4 regions of the Glutamicibacter arilaitensis Re117 genome follow, and region 1 is predicted to be linked to each of the others. Evidence: riboswitches for the same ligand, from Rfam matches in the RefSeq annotation. Region 1 holds a riboswitch; each other region holds the start of a gene.
The links. A riboswitch is a leader RNA that binds a small molecule or an ion and turns the genes downstream of it on or off. The one in region 1 is predicted to bind thiamine pyrophosphate.

Region 2: it holds a riboswitch for thiamine pyrophosphate, as region 1 does, so the genes downstream of both, AARI_RS01815 (3-oxoacyl-ACP reductase) here and thiC (phosphomethylpyrimidine synthase ThiC) in region 1, are expected to answer to the same signal.
Region 3: it holds a riboswitch for thiamine pyrophosphate, as region 1 does, so the genes downstream of both, AARI_RS13710 (ECF transporter S component) here and thiC (phosphomethylpyrimidine synthase ThiC) in region 1, are expected to answer to the same signal.
Region 4: it holds a riboswitch for thiamine pyrophosphate, as region 1 does, so the genes downstream of both, thiO (glycine oxidase ThiO) here and thiC (phosphomethylpyrimidine synthase ThiC) in region 1, are expected to answer to the same signal.

Annotation. Positions count from the first base shown of each region.
Region 1 is NC_014550.1:2,697,556-2,701,539, forward strand. It holds gene AARI_RS12955 (hypothetical protein) at 1-120, shown strand, start outside; tRNA gene AARI_RS12960 (tRNA-Met) at 288-364, opposite strand; tRNA gene AARI_RS12965 (tRNA-Thr) at 412-483, opposite strand; tRNA gene AARI_RS12970 (tRNA-Thr) at 997-1,068, shown strand; TPP riboswitch at 1,269-1,376, shown strand; gene thiC (phosphomethylpyrimidine synthase ThiC) at 1,373-3,115, shown strand; gene AARI_RS12980 (DEAD/DEAH box helicase) at 3,209-3,984, opposite strand, start outside.
Region 2 is NC_014550.1:302,214-306,197, reverse strand. It holds gene AARI_RS18370 (esterase family protein) at 1-238, shown strand, start outside; gene AARI_RS01820 (NtaA/DmoA family FMN-dependent monooxygenase) at 179-1,525, opposite strand; gene AARI_RS01815 (3-oxoacyl-ACP reductase) at 1,522-2,328, opposite strand; TPP riboswitch at 2,403-2,496, opposite strand; gene AARI_RS20245 (hypothetical protein) at 2,972-3,103, shown strand; gene AARI_RS01810 (HNH endonuclease family protein) at 3,214-3,915, shown strand.
Region 3 is NC_014550.1:2,861,001-2,864,984, forward strand. It holds gene AARI_RS18975 (ATP-binding cassette domain-containing protein) at 1-901, opposite strand, end outside; gene AARI_RS13710 (ECF transporter S component) at 898-1,506, opposite strand; TPP riboswitch at 1,571-1,691, opposite strand; gene AARI_RS13715 (DUF4235 domain-containing protein) at 1,767-2,018, shown strand; gene mnhG (monovalent cation/H(+) antiporter subunit G) at 2,078-2,482, opposite strand; gene AARI_RS13725 (monovalent cation/H+ antiporter complex subunit F) at 2,482-2,748, opposite strand; gene AARI_RS13730 (Na+/H+ antiporter subunit E) at 2,751-3,380, opposite strand; gene AARI_RS13735 (Na+/H+ antiporter subunit D) at 3,389-3,984, opposite strand, start outside.
Region 4 is NC_014550.1:2,483,032-2,487,015, reverse strand. It holds gene AARI_RS11860 (mechanosensitive ion channel) at 153-1,373, shown strand; gene AARI_RS19300 (GNAT family N-acetyltransferase) at 1,457-2,422, opposite strand; TPP riboswitch at 2,502-2,606, shown strand; gene thiO (glycine oxidase ThiO) at 2,604-3,716, shown strand; gene thiS (sulfur carrier protein ThiS) at 3,732-3,977, shown strand; gene AARI_RS11840 (thiazole synthase) at 3,980-3,984, shown strand, end outside.

The sequences.
Region 1 (3,984 bases):
AAACAGCAAAAAGTCACTGTGGATGCCAGTGATCTTGACCCGAAAGATGTCAAAGCCTACCGGCAGCAGCACCGCGGCGCGACGATAAGCGATGCAGTCAACGCACTGGGCAAGCCATAGCCATAAGAAGCGATCTTCACCTGCCAGGTGATTCACAAACGAATCACTTGGCAGGCAGGCAAGCAGGCGAGAAATTCAAGAATTCTCCGGACCTTATTTAGGTGCCCGATTTGTCCTGAGTGCCTGAAATCCAAAAAAGACCCACAGCAAAGCTGCGGGTCTTCATTTGGTAGCGGCGCCGGGACTCGATCCCGGGACCTCACGATTATGAGTCGTGCGCTCTAACCAGCTGAGCTACGCCGCCACAAGTGAGAAGCAATCCAGTAGAAGCCAAGAAAGCTTCTCACTCAGAGCCCCCTGCCGGAATCGATCCGGCGACCTCGTTCTTACCAAGAACGCGCTCTACCACTGAGCTAAGGGGGCAACGAGTAAATACTCTACACGGATTTCCCAGCAAAGAAAAATCGGCCAACTCCCCCATAGGGATGACCAAACCAAAACGAATAAGGCCTAGTCAGCGCTAATTTAGACGTAGGGCCCATGCGGCGTAGAACTATGGGTGGCACAAAAAGGGCTTGGGTGACGATGCTCACTTTGTTAATTCCCTGGGCTCACTAGCGTTTTTGCACTAGACCGCATGCCTCGAACGATGATCAGGTGACCTTGCCCAGCAACCGTCGCGACGCCCGACGGGAAACCCGTTCCCATCGGCCGCAAATCCCTGCACGAAGCCGCGGTGGGCGCCCGGAGCATCAAAGCAGGAAAAAGATCTTTTCCAAGATGCTGAATGCCTCAAATTCCTTTCACTACCCGGCTAATTTCACACTCGGGTATCTATGCACCAAATGCGACCTGAGTAGTGATGTTGTGACGTCAGCAACAAATTCTCAGCGGATTTTGCAAACCTTAAAAACCTGTGTAAAGTATTTACCTGTTGCCCCCTTAGCTCAGTGGTAGAGCGCGTTCTTGGTAAGAACGAGGTCGCCGGATCGATTCCGGCAGGGGGCTCGAAATAAGAGAGACAATCTGATTGCAGATTGTCTCTCTTTTCGTTTCCCCAAAAGTTTCTCCCGCTACGCCCCACAGCAGCCTGTTTCCCAGCTGCCAGCGAGAGTGAAACCACTTCCCATCTTCTGGACCGTTGCTTCTTCACATCCATAATTTGTGCAGCGCTGCTGTCTTTTCTGGCAGAAATCGTGCTAAGTTGATCGCGACCACACGGGTGCCCTGGCAAGGGCTGAGATCGGACTATCGCCGTCCGCGACCGTTGAACCTGTCCGGGTAATGCCGGCGAAGGAAGTGAGTTTCCCCAGTGGAACAATTTGAACAGCACCCTGCCCACACCCTTGCCTACCGCGTGTCTGAGGGAATTTCCGTTCCCGTCACCCAGATCCAATTGGCTGACTCCCCCAATGGCGAGCTAAATGAACCGTTGCAGGTGTATCGCACCAGCGGACCGGGAAGCGAACCCACCCAAGGATTGCAGCCTTTCCGCGAACCGTGGATCCTGGAACGCGGGGATGTGGAAACCTATGAGGGTCGAGAACGCAATCTGCACGATGACGGACGCTCTGCGGTTCGCAGAGGCACCGCCAGCGCAGAGTGGGCCGGACGCTCGGCGCCTCCGCGAAGGGCCGTCAGCGCAGCCCGTGTGACCCAGATGCACTATGCCCGGGCCGGGATCATCACCCCGGAAATGCGCTATGTTGCCATACGCGAAGAATGCGATGTCGAACTGGTGCGCAGCGAGCTTGCGGCCGGCCGGGCCATCATCCCGGCGAACATAAACCACCCGGAATCCGAGCCGATGATCATCGGCAAGGCCTTCTTGGTGAAGATCAATGCGAATATCGGCAATTCGGCGGTGACCAGCTCCATCGCCGAGGAAGTCTCCAAGCTGCAGTGGGCCGCCAAGTGGGGTGCGGACACGGTCATGGACCTGTCCACCGGAGATGACATCCACACCACCCGCGAGTGGATCATCCGCAATTCGCCGGTGCCCATCGGCACCGTGCCGATCTACCAGGCTCTGGAGAAGGTCAATGGCGAAGCTAATGAACTGACGTGGGAGATCTTCCGGGACACCGTCATTGAGCAGTGCGAGCAGGGCGTGGACTACATGACCATCCACGCCGGAGTGCTGCTGCGCTACATCCCGCTGACCGCCAACCGCGTCACCGGCATGGTCTCGCGCGGCGGGTCCATCATGGCAGGCTGGTGCTTGGCGCACCATCAGGAGAATTTCCTCTACACCCACTTCGATGAGCTGTGCGAGATCTTCGCGCAGTACGATGTGGCGTTCTCGCTGGGCGACGGGCTGCGCCCTGGTTCCATTGCGGATGCCAATGACGCCGCCCAGTTCGCCGAGCTGGACACCTTGGCAGAGCTGACCAAGCGCGCCTGGAAGTACGACGTTCAGGTGATGGTGGAAGGACCGGGGCATATCCCGTTCCACCTGGTGCGCGAGAATGTGGAGCGCCAGCAGGAACTGTGCGATGGGGCTCCGTTCTACACGCTGGGCCCGCTGGTCACCGATATCGCTCCGGGCTACGATCACATCACCAGCGCCATCGGCGCCACCGAGATCGCCCGCTACGGCACCGCGATGCTCTGCTACGTCACTCCCAAGGAGCATCTGGGACTGCCTAACCGGGATGATGTGAAAACCGGCGTCATCACCTACAAGATCGCCGCGCACGCCGCAGATCTGGCCAAGGGCCACCCTGGGGCCACGGCTCGCGATGATGCGTTGAGCAAGGCGCGCTTCGAGTTCCGCTGGCATGACCAGTTCGCGCTGTCCCTGGACCCGGTCACAGCCCAGGAATTCCATGACGAGACGCTGCCGGCCGAACCAGCCAAGACCGCGCATTTCTGCTCCATGTGCGGGCCGAAGTTCTGTTCCATGCGCATTTCCCAGGATATCCGTGACGAGTACGGATCCGCCGAGGCCCAAGCCGCGCTGGCCGGGATGGCGCAGAAGAGCAGGCAGTTCTTGGAAAGCGGCGGCACGGTCTACCTCGGGGACCAGATCCCGTTGGGAAGCCCGGCCCCGTAAGCGGGCTCCGGTTAACGGAAAACGCCCTCGGAGCAAGCTTCATGCTTGCCCCGAGGGCGTTATCTAATGCTGTTCAGCTAGTGTGCGACAGGCTTAGTAGTCGCGACGTCCACCGCTACGGCCCGAATCGCTGTAGCGATCCTTGCCGCCGCGTCCGCCGCCGCCGAAGCCGCCACGTCCGCCACCACGGCCACCGCCGAAGCCGCCACGTCCGCCGCCACTGCGACCGCCACCGAAGCCGCCGCCACGGCCGCCGCGGAAGCCACCGCGGTCGCCGTCGTCTTCACGACGTGGGCTGCGGCCATTGTCGAGCTCGAGCTCAATGGCTTCGCCGCCGATGCGGGTCTTGGACAGTGCACGCCACTGGTCCTTGGTCAGCTCGGCTGGCAGCTCGACCAGGGTGTGGTCCGAACGGATCTCGATGCCGCCGATTTCCGAAGAATTGAAGCCACCTTCGTTAGCCAGTGCGCCAACGATCGAGCCTGGCTGCACGCGGTTGCGGCGGCCAACGGCCAGACGGTACATGGCGTTGCCTTCAGCAGCGGTCTTGCGGGCACGTGGACCACGATCGCCACGCTCACCGCGTTCGCCGCCGCGCTCTGGGCGATCCATGCGGGCCTTCTTCGAAGGCGACATGACTGGTTCGGTCATCAGCAGCGGGCGACCGCCCTGAGCCATCAGAGCCAGCGCAGCTGCGATTTCCAGCTGATCCAGGTCTTCGTGCTCGGAAGCGAACTTCTCCACGATTTCGCGGAAGGTAGTCAGGTCCTGGCCGCTGATGGTCTTGTCGATGCGATCGGTGAACTTCTGGATACGGCGGTCGTTGACCGAATCCAGCGAAGGCAGCTGCATCTGGGTCACCGGCTGGC
Region 2 (3,984 bases), 1.5 Mb from region 1:
GCTGGGCGATCTGGCCCCGCAGGTGCACGTGACCATACAGGCCGGCTGCTACGAAACGGAGATCTTCACTTCCTGCGAGCAGGTCTTGGAGGCGCTCGCAGGAAGTGAATCGGCCCGGCGGATCGGCTTTGAGCCGATCTCCGGCGGTCACGACTGGGCCTGGTGGGCCCCGCGCCTGCTAACCGGCCTGAGCCGTTTCTTCCCGGGTGAGGCCCGCGAGCCGGGTCGGCTCCGGTAGCCCCAGGTTGCCGCGCAACGTGTGGTGCTCATACCGGGTGCGGTAGCGGCCGCGGCGTTGCAGCTCGGGGATGACCAGGTCCACAAAGTCCTCCAGCGATCCGGGCAGGGCCGGCGGCATCAGGTTGAAGCCGTCGGCCGCCCCGGAATCCAGCCACCGTTCGATCTGGTCGGCCAGGGTTTGCGGGGTGCCGACCATGGTGCAGTGCCCGCCGCCGGCGGCCAGCAGCCCCAACAGTTCGCGCACCGTGGGGCGGTGCAGTTCGATAAGCCGCAGGATCGTGGTGTAGCGCCCGGCCGGCCCGGTAAACCGCTCCACCGACGGCAGGTCGGGCACCGGAGCGTCCAGGTCCCAGCCGCTGGTGTCCTGCTGCACGAACACGCCCAGCTGGTGCAACGCCTGCGCGGTGGGTAGCAGTGCATCCAGCCGGCGCTGCAGCTCACGGGCCTGAACCTCGGTGGGCGCCACGTAGGCGACCAGCCCGGGCATGATCAGCGGCGGGTGTGCCGCACGTCCGGCGGCCGCGGCGCGGGCGCGGATATCCCGGGCATAATCCAGCGCCATCCGCTCATCTGCGGCCACCGCATAGATGGCCTCGGCATGCCGTGCGGCCAGCGCCCGGCCCGGGCCTGAGGACCCGGCCTGGAAAATCACCGGGTGCCCCTGCGGGCTGCCGGGCACGTTCAGCGGCCCACGCACGGCAAAGTGCTCACCCACATGGTTTAGTTCGCGCAGCTGCGAGGGATCGACGAACCGTCCGGCACGGTCGGTCTCCAGGGCCGTGCGTGGAAAGCTGCCCCACAGTTCGCGCAGCACCGTAAGGAACTCCTCGGCCCGGGCATAGCGTTCGGCGTGCTCCCCCAACCGTTCCCGGGAGTAGTTCTGCGCCTCGGCATCCCACATGCTCGTGACCACGTTGACCCCGGCCCGGCCGGCACACAGATGGTCCAGACTGGCCAGCAGGCGCGCGGCCGCATAGGGCTCGAAGAAGCTGGAGGATACCGTGCAGACCAGGCCCAGGTATTCGGTGTGCTGGCTGAGCGCGGACAGCAGCGTCAGCGGCTCATAGAACCAGGTCGGTCCTGCCTGCGCTGCGGCCGGGGAAAGGCTCTGCCCGTCGGCCAGGAAGAAGGCATCGAACAGCCCGCGTTCGGCGGTGTGCGCCAGCTGAACCCAGTAGTCCAGCTCCCCCAGCCGTTCGGCGGAGGAATCAGCGGCACGCCAGGCGGCCTGGTGGTGACCGGTGCCGTAGGCAAACAGGTTGAAGTGCGCCTGTTTCAGGCTCATCCCTTGACCAGCCCGCCGTCAACGATCAGGTTCTGTCCGGTGACCCCGCGGGAGCCGGGCGCGGCAAAGAACAGCACGGCGTCGGCCAGCTCTTCGGGGGTGGTGACCCGGCGCAGCGGCGTGCCGGAGGCGATCAGGTCAAAGACTTCCGCAGGGGTGGCCGCGGATGCGTCGGTGGTGCGCAGCAGGCCGCCGGAGACCATGTTGACGTTGATACCCGACGGGCCCAGATCATCGGCGAATGTGCGCGTCAGAGACAGCAGGGCCGCCTTGGTCGCGGTGTAGTCATGGTACGGGACCACCGGATGCTGGAACAGGTTCGTGCCGATGTTGATGATGCGCCCGAATCCGGCGGCGCGCATGCCCGGCAGCACGGCCTGGATCGCTGCCACCGGGGCCAATACCGACCCGGCGAACTGGGCCGACAGTTCCTCGGCGCTCAGCTCATCGGCCTTGGAGCGGGCCTCGCCGTTGAAGGAGAAGTCCACCAGGGCGTTGTTGATCAGGGTGGTGATCTGCTGGCCGAAGTGTGCGCCGGCTGCGGCCGCCAGCGCGGCCAGCTGCTCGGGGTCCCGCACATCGGCCTGGATCGCCAGGGCACGCTCCGGGTAGCGGGCCGCCAGCTGGGCCGCGGCCTGCGCCGAGTTGCGGTAGTTGATGACCACCCGCGCACCTGCTTCCAGGAAGGCGGTACTGATTGCGGCACCCAGGCCGCGGGCGCCTCCGGTGACCAGGACCAGCTGGTCCTTGAGCTGTAGTGCAGCGGTGGTGCTCGCCGGTGCGGGTGAGGTGGTTGCGTTCATGGTCGGTGTACTCCTTGAGCTGCGGTTCAAAGCAGCGGATCAAGGCGAACGGAACCCGGGTCAGATGCGGGGCATCGCGGTGTCCAGGACATTCCCTTCGCCAGTGCTAACTGGATCAGGTTCGACGGGTTTCATCTCAGCCGCGTGGCGGCACCCCGTGTCACTATGACCCATTACTACCACATCCTTCGGATCGGTTCCCAGTCCGGGACGTCGCTCGATTCTTCAAAGTTCCCCGTTCGCATGGGCACACCACATCTGGACCCGCCGGTCTAGGGTGCGCAGGGCCGGCCGCTGACAGGTGATGGCAGGCCAGCCCCGCCAGGGCAGCATTGGCCGGTGCGGGAGATTTTCTGACGGGGATCAGTTACCTTGCTCAGGTCTTATCGCCACGGGTGGCGGTAATTTGGGCGGCGATCATGGCGGTGGCGGGTGACCCGTGTGGTCGGCCGCCGACCGAATGGTTCATGGGCCAGTCTGCGGGTGAGCGTGTCTTGTGGGGTTCCAGTGATGCCGCAGGTGCTGAACCACGTATCTGGGGTTTGACCCGACAGAGGATTTCAACTTTCTCCGGAGATGAGGTGCTAAGCGGTTGTGGTCGGTCCGAGCTGATCAAGCTTGGTGAAGTCATAGGTTCAGGTAGGTGCCTGATTCATCTGCTTCGATACGCTCGCTGCGCATCACCCGAGATTACGCTGGTGGCACGGACCAACGAGACGGACCCACGGAGATTCCGGCATCGGTGACACCGGCCCGGGTGTGGGCAACACGCTAGGGCTGCCATCGGCACGGTGTCGGGTGCACGGTCTAGAGTCGTTCAGGGGTCGGGCAGTTGTTCAGCCCCATGATCGTCTTTGCCCCTTCCGTCAGGAGTAGTACCACCGCATGCGACTGCCGCGCCGCGCACTCTCGCTCGTCCTTCTTGCCTCCACGCTTACCCTCGGCGCGTGTTCGTCGCTGCAATCGCTGGATTTCACAACAACCGATGGCGCTCAGGCCGCCACCTCCGGTGCCTACGGTTCCACCGAGGATTACGCCGCGGCACTGGAGCTACTGGATGAGATCGATATCAAGGGTCGTGCCCCCAAGACCGGGTATTCGCGTGACCAATTCGGTGATGGCTGGAAAGATCCGGACCGCAACGGCTGCGATGCGCGCAACGACATTCTGGCACGCGATCTACAAGATGTGACCTATAAGGGCAGTAGTTCCTGCGTGGTACTCACCGGGACCTTCGATGACCCGTATACCGGAACCACCATTGAATTCCTGCGAGGGCAGGGTACAAGCACCGCTGTGCAGATCGATCACGTGGTGGCGCTCTCGGATGCCTGGCAGAAGGGAGCCCAGCAATGGGATGCACAGACCAGACTCGAATTTGCCAATGATCCGTTGAACCTCATGGCCTCGGACGGATCCGCGAATGCTTCAAAGGGTGACAAGGATGCCGCGTCTTGGCTGCCACCGAACAAGAGTTTCCGCTGCGCGTATGTGGCCCGGCAAACTCAAGTCAAGGCGAAATATGATGCGTGGATGACACAGGCGGAGCACGACGCCATTGAGCAGCTGCTCACCGCCTGCGTCTAAGGATTCCACCCACGGGCGGATCGGTTCCCAGCAAACTAACACCTGCGGACCATGTTTTTTCCATCACTT
Region 3 (3,984 bases), 160 kb from region 1:
GCACGTCGACTGCTTGGGTGCGCGGGGCGGCGGCACTGCGTGCAGAGACCAGCTGTCGCGCTTCAAGCAGCGTTGGACCTGGCTCGTTGGCTGCAGCGGCTACCTGTGGAAGGTATCCGGGGATCCACAGCCCGGCAGCCGCCAGCTCGTTGCGCACCGTGGCGTCCGTATAGAGCTGTTGGGGGTCCAGATCATGCGCGACTCCCCCACCAGGCTGCAGCACGATCACCCGGTCGACATGTTGCGCCCAGGCATCAAGACGATGCTCGACAATGATCAAGGTGGCCCCCGATATCCGGGCCGCGTTCAGTACCGCATCGCGCAACAGCTCGATGCTTTGCGGATCCACATTGGCAGTGGGCTCATCGAGCAGCATCACGCTTGGCTCCATGGCCAGAATGCCGGCCAGGGCCAACCGCTGCTTCTGCCCACCAGAGAGTTCCTGGGTTCGGTGATCATGAGCCAACGCGCCCAGCCCCACCGCGTTCAACGCTTCGGGGATGCGCTGGCGAATCACCTGCGGATCAATCCCGAGGTTCTCCGGACCAAAAGCCACATCATCAGCGACCCGGCTTTGCACCACCTGAGTTTCTGGATCCTGCTGCATCAGCCCCACCGGATGGGTGCGGCTGAAGGCATCGGACCCGTCTATGAGCAGACGCCCGGATACCTGCTCGGCCTCATCGGCTTCGAGCAATCCTGCCATGGCGTGCAACAGTGTCGATTTGCCGGCACCTGAAGGACCGACCAGCAGCACCTTTTCTCCGGGTTGGATCTGCAGATCCAACCCGGAGATCGCCGGCTGGTGCCGTTCGGTGTGCTGCCACCCGAAGCCTGTTGCGGTAATTGCCGCCCCACGCTGGGTTTTACTGTCGGCCCCGGAATTGGCAACGAAACTCATTTTGAGCTTTCCAAGTGCGCACGCCGGCTGGCCAGCGCGCTCAGTGCTCCAGTCTTGGCCAGGGCACGAGTGGCCAGCCAGGACAGCAGACCGGCAACAATCAGTCCGGAAACACCGGTGGCGATCACGTGGAAGATCTTCATCCCCGCGGTGTACTCAACGTAGTAGGCCATGATGTAGGCCTCGGAAAATCCAGCAAACAGCCCGGAGAGCAGGCCTGCCAGCAGTGCAACGCCCAGGTTCCATTTGCGGTAGCGGAATGCGGCGAAGACCAGTTCTGCACCCAAGCCCTGGACCGCTCCGGAGATCAGCACGGTCAAGCCATAGTGCGAGCCGAGCAACGCTTCAACGACAGCGGCCAGCAACTCGCAATAGATCGCGGCTCCTGGCTTGCGGATGATCAGCGCACCGAGCACCGCTGGGAATAGCCACATGCCGGTGAGCAGTGCGGTAGCTGGTGGGAATGCGGCAAAAGCCAGTGAGAACAGGCCATATCCGGCGCTCCATGCCCAGAAGATGACCCCTGAAGCTACTGCGATCACCGAGGCGACCACGATGTCAACTACACGCCAGCCGGTACGCTGCTTCGATACTGTTTCGTTCATTGTTAATCCTCCTGTGCAAGGAGGGGAGATGGACGGAATGAGGGCATGTTCCCATGCCTATCCGCATCCGAGATGCTCGACTTCCTTCGCCGGTACTAGCCGGGGCAGGTTCGAGGGTCTGCGATCTATCGCACTCTCAGCGTCTTGCGACTTTTAAAAAGTCTGACGCTCCCCTGTCGGAAAAAATACTGCTCCCCCACCATACCGCAGGTATGCTGGGCAGAGGAACGATAAGTCAAGACCTTGATCGTGAGGAAAAAATGGATAAAGTGCAGAAACTTGTCACCACCGGCATCACCGTTGGTGCAGGCATTCTCGGCGGCAAGCTAGTTGATTTCCTTTGGTTGAAGGCCACCGGCAGCAAAGCGCCACGCAAGGGCACTGACGAAGCAGCTGAAGCTTCATTCCGTAAGGCACTGGGCTTTGCCGTGGTCTCCGCTCTGGTGGCAGCGATCATGCAGACCGTTGCAGACCGCAGCGCCAACAAGGTTGTTGCCAAGTTCACTAAGTAGGCATCGGCATTAAGCCATGAAGCGGGAGCCGCGATATTTGCGTGGCTCCCGCTTTGCGTTTAATTCTGGTTTTCTCCGGGTTGGTCCTTGGTGATCGGAGTGGCTCCGGTTGGTGGAGTGGAATTGACCTTGTTCACGACCAGGCTCAACTCATCGGAGAAGAGTGTCTCCTTGGCCGCGTGCTTGGTACGGTAACCGGATCGGCCGATCATGTGGGCCGAAACAGGTGCGGTCAGCAGCTGCATTCCCCAGGCCAGGACCAGCACCGGGATCACCGCCCAGCTGCGCAGATGAATGGCCAGCCCGGCGAAGATCAGCAGGAAACCGAGCACCTGCGGCTTGGTCGCGGCATGCATGCGGGTGAGCATATCCGGGAAGGTCAGCAGGCCGATGCCGGCAATCAAAGACATCAGGCATCCCACGACCAGCAGTATCGCGACAAGAATATCGAGGAAGAGATCCATTAGGCGTTCCTCTGATCCGAAACGAAGCGCGAGACGGTCACAGAGCCGATGAAGCCGAGCATGCAGGCGGCCACCACGAACAACAGGTAGTCGGTGTGCTTGTGCAACACCATTTCCAGGCACAGCGCGGCGGAGATGATCAGCAACATCACGTCCAGGGCCAGCACCCGGTCAAGAATCGACGGGCCTTTGGCCACGCGGACCAGGCAAGCTACGGCCCCAAGGCACAGCATGATGCCGCAGATCCAAATGACGATGTCCATCATGTCTATTCCTTCCTCGCAGCAAAGTCCGGTCCGCATTCATTCTTGATCGCTTCGTACTCATCCGGACTGCCGATGGCCATGATCAGCCGGCGCTCGATGTCGCGGATGGCCGCCCGGGCTTTCTCCACATCTGCCGGAGATTCAATGTCGATGTAGTGCAGGTACAGGGTCGATGAGCTGCGGTCCACGTCGATCACGAACGAACCCGGGATCAGCGTGAGCACGTGGCCCACGGTCATCACGATCAGATCCGAGCCGGTGCGCAGCGGCACCGCGATGATGGCGCTGTGCGTCTTCTTGCCGTTGGCGATGGCCAGCTTGGCCACGTGGAAGCTGGCCACGACCACTTGGCCCATGAACCAGATGAACAGCTTCAGGCAGTACCACAGGTTGATGCGTCCGGACAGGACCACCGGCGGCAGTGGGAAGAGGTTGACGATGACCAGCGCGATGACCGCGCCGAAGATCATGTTGCCCAGCGAGAAGTCCTGCCACAGGGCGCCCCAGACGAAGAGCAGCAACAGCAGCAGCGGCCATTCCTGCTTGAATGTCGCGCGGTGGCGCACACCGGAGGTATCCAGCGCATCATCGATACGCTGGTCGCGCGGTTCAAAATTCCTATTCGGCATCATCCCTCCAATCAGAGTGGCAAGATCGCAGTGATATAAGGTTCGCGGGCAATCAGTTCCACGGCCACGCGCTCACAGAATTCGAAGATCGGTCCGGCAAAGACGGTCAGCGCAATACCTGCAAGCACCAGCGAACCGGTGGCATAACGCATGCCCCACGGCAGGGATTCGGCTTCCAGGGACTTGGCCAGCTTCAAACCCAGGCGGGGGTTCTGCCCTCCTCCGGCCAGGGTCTCATCGGCCACCCGGGTCGCTTCGGCCACCAGCTCCTGGTTGGGAACTTCGGCATCAGCGGCACGGCGCCAGAACACACGGGCCCACACGCGGATGATCGCCATCAAGGTCAGCAAGCTGGTGAGCAACCCGGCACCGATCACGATCCAGGTCAGCGCATCAGCCTCTTGCGCGGCCGCATGAAGCAGCCCGAACTTGCCCAGGAACCCGGAGAACGGCGGGATGCCGCCCAGGTTGATGGCCGGAATGAAGAACAACAGCGAAAGCGCCGGGGAAAGCTTGGCCAGCGAACCGAGCCGGGTGACATTCGAACTGCCGGCACGGCGTTCGATCAGCCCGGCGACCATGAACAGCGAGGTCTGCACGATGATGT
Region 4 (3,984 bases), 210 kb from region 1:
CGGATTCCGTGCAATCAACTAATATTTCATAGGGTTTTCGCAATTCAACCTGTGAAAGTCTATTGAATCAAGCTGGGGGTATTGGACTTTGCCCTAGTCAGTGTTGGAACTTCATCGTAGGGTCGGATTGTCCCTACGTTGAAGGAGCAGCAATGCAGTCTGAGAACGTTTTAGGAAATATCGACTGGGCGTCGATGCTACAAAAGGTTGGCATCGCGCTAATCATCCTCATCATCACGTGGCTTGTTGCGCGCATAGTTCGTTGGGCTGCAGCCAAACTGGTGACTAGGGTGAAGTTCCTGCAAAAGCAGGGCAATGACGGAGAGCAGATAGGCCAATCCCTCGGCAAGGTTGCAGGGTTGATTGTCTGGCTCTTCGGCCTGGTAGCAATCTTGCAAGTCTTCGCACTATCTGAAGTCCTCTCGCCGGTGCAGGGTCTGCTCGGCGGCGTAATGGCCTTCATTCCAAACCTCATCGGTGCAGGCTTCATCTTCTTCATCGGCTACGTGATCGCAAATATCGTTCGCCAGCTATTGAAGACCGCGTTGGGAACCGTAGACTTCAGCAGCTTGGTCCGCAAAGTCACCCCGCGCGGCGAACCTGTAGATGGAGTCCAGTCACGCGAATCCCAAGCGAAGATCGTTGACATCATTTCCAACATCGTCTTCGCCTTGATCTTGCTGGTCGTGGCAATTTCGGCCCTGCAGGTACTGGGAATCGCGGCAATTTCGGATCCTGCTCAGCAGATGCTGCAGCTGGTCTTCACCGCAATCCCACAGGTCATTATGGCCTTGGCTCTGTTGGCAGTCGGTATCCTGATTGCCAAGTTCGTCGGTCAGTTGCTTGAAACCACTCTTCACGGTGTGGGTACCGACTCGGTCGTGGCCCAGTGGGGCATTGTTCCCGAAGGCAAGAGCGCATCGGGAATCATTGCCGGCATCGTCAAGATCGCTATCGTGCTGTTCTTCGGCGTGATGGCAGCTCAGATGCTGAACTTCCCAGCGATCACCAACATCCTCAACGAGATCCTGGCCCTGGGTGGCAAGATCATCTTCGGCGCAGCAATCATTGCCGCAGGTTTCGTCATCGCCAATGTCATCGGACGGTTCTTGGGTGACTCCACCGCTTCAAAGATCATCCGCTACACAGCAATTGCGCTGTTCGTAGCGATGGGCCTGAAGTACATGGGTATCGCCGATTCGATCATCAACATGGCCTTCGGCGCAATTGTCATCGGTGCAGCACTGGCAGCAGCGCTGGCCTTTGGACTTGGCGGACGCGATGCAGCCGCACGCACGCTGACCAAGATGGAAGCAAGCAAGAACAACGACGGCCCGAATACGATGCCACCATCGTCAACCCCTGGTATCTAACCATCAATCACAGAACTTGAGGGACAGATAAAAAGCCACGGAATCCAATTTTGGATTCCGTGGCTTTTTTGAATTTCAGCACGCTACGGTTGCCTGCTCCACGGCAGCGCGTTCACTGCCGGTGCCGGGTCGGTGCGCAACCGAGCATAGGTATACACATCAATGCGATTGCCATCCACCAAGAACTTGCCCCGCTCGATTCCCTCACGCAGGAAACCATTGCTTTCGGCCACGTGCTTTGAACTGGCATTATTTGCCCGCAGTCCAAGCTCCAAGCGGTAGAGACCTAACTCGCCGAAAAGATAATCCACCAAACTCGCCACAGCACGGGTAGCCAGTGATCGGCCACGGTACTTCTGGTTCATCCAATACCAAACCCACGCGTTCTCATTGGACTGGTTCACCGTCCCGCACACCAAGCCAACCAACCGGTCTTCGATGGTCACCGCCAGTGCCCGCTGGCGTTTCCTATCCTCAAGCAGCGCTTGGACATACGCGTGAGCTTTCTGCAGGGTATCGGCATCACCTTGGCGCTTCATATCCGGGTTTGAAGAAAATGCCTCGAACACCGCTGCTGCATCAGATGGTTCAAGTGGACGCACACAAAATTCATCTCCTGCGCTCGCAGCCGCTTCAGCTTTTGGAGTAGAAGCAGGGATCGGTGCGCTGCTGGTGGTGCCCTGATGGAAGATCATCTGCCAGCGATCCTGCTCAAGGATCCACAGCGAACTGCGCTCGCTGCTCACCTCGGCATGCAAGTGCCAGCGCAAAAGCACCAGGTGCCCTGCCAGCTGCAACGCCACCGGGTTCGCCACCTTCAACGGGCCCGACTGTCGAATGGGTTCCATGGCCAGCTGGGCGATGATGCTCTCCCGGTCATAGTTCCGTCCGCTGGCTCCAACCTCGCGGAACCAAGGATGCAAGAGCCGCTTCAATTCCTCGACGCTGCTCCGGCGACTTGGATCCAGCAGTTCTTGCTCCAAGTCGATGATGACTTGGGCCAGCGAAGAATCAAGCCGAAGAGCTACAGGGAAGTCTTGAAAATCCATACCAGTAACTACATCACAGAAGATGACGGAACTAGTGGCAATAAAGTTCGACATTATGAGCTAGCTCATGCTTATAATCGCAGTAATCCGCGGGAGCCTGAATTGACCAGGCTGAGAGGGCACCGAGCCGACCGCTACACCTGATGCGGGTCATGCCGCCGTAGGAAGGAAGCGTGCCCTTGTGCATGTCAATATCGTTGGTGCCGGAATTATTGGCCTGGCTATCGCATTCGAACTCCAATCCCGAGCTCACACCGTCACGCTCATCGATCCGGGTCCGGGCCACGGCGCCAGCTATGCAGCGGCAGGAATGCTCGCTCCAGCAGCTGAAACCAATTGGGGCCACGGTGAGCTGCATCAGCTGCTCGCCGCATCGAATGCAGCCTATCCACAATTTATTGAACGCATAGAATCCGTGACCGGGCACCGGCCGGACTACCTGCAAAACTCCACGCTGGTTGTCGCTGCCGAGCCTGCTGACCGCGAAGCATTACATGAACTGGCAGAGCTGCAAGTATCCCTTGGACTGTGTGCGCAAAAGCTGTTGCCAAGCCAAGCACGAAAACTCGAACCGGCGTTGGCCGCCAATATCGCAGGCGCGGTCCTGTGCGAAGAAGACCATCAGGTCGACCCGCGCTCAGTTCTCAAGATCCTGCTGGCGCACCTGCGTCCTTCGCTCATTGAAGAATCCGTGCAGACGCTGCTCACTAAAGGGGAGCGGACCGTCGGGGTTCGCACCGTAACAGGCCGGATCCTCGAAGCTGACCAGACCATCCTTGCCACCGGGCTTGGCACGGTTCAAGGCCTCCCGCATCTTCCGCTGCGCCCGGTCTATGGAGATATCCTGCGGATCCAAGGACCTGCAGGACCTCCGCTGATTACCCGCACCATCCGCGGCATCGTGCACCGGGACAACGTGTACTTGGTCCCAAGAAAGGACGGCAGCCTGGTGCTTGGCGCCAGTGTCCGCGAAGATGCGCAACCGGCAGTGAACATCGGGGCCATGCACAACCTGCTGGACAATGCCCGCAAGCTGGTTCCCGGGATCAGCGAGTGCACCTTGAACGAAGCCACCGCCCGAGCCCGTCCAGCCACCCCGGATGACCGGCCGCTGATTGGCCGCCTTGATCCGGGCCTGGTTCTCAGCACCGGATATTCCCGCCACGGTGTCCTCTTGACCCCGTTGGGCGCCCGGATGACCACCGACCTCATCGATGGCGCAGAACCTGGGCAATTCGACCTGGCAGTGAACCCGCACCGCTTTGCTACGACAACTACTCTGAGCACTCATTGAATGGAGCACGCAGCTATGAAAACCATCGGCATCAACTTCAATTCCCAGCCAGTAGACCTGGCCGAAGGTACGACCCTGCGCGAACTGATCAGCACGAGCATCGGCAAGGAACTGGATGGCAACTCGCTGGCAGTAGACGGCAGCAAGCTGGGAATCGCAGCCGCGGTCAATGGGGCCGTTGTCCCACGAAGCGCGTGGAATACCTGCCTGCTGGCCCAAGGGCACAGCGTTGAACTCGTTACCGCCGCCCAAGGAGGCTAAGCATGGA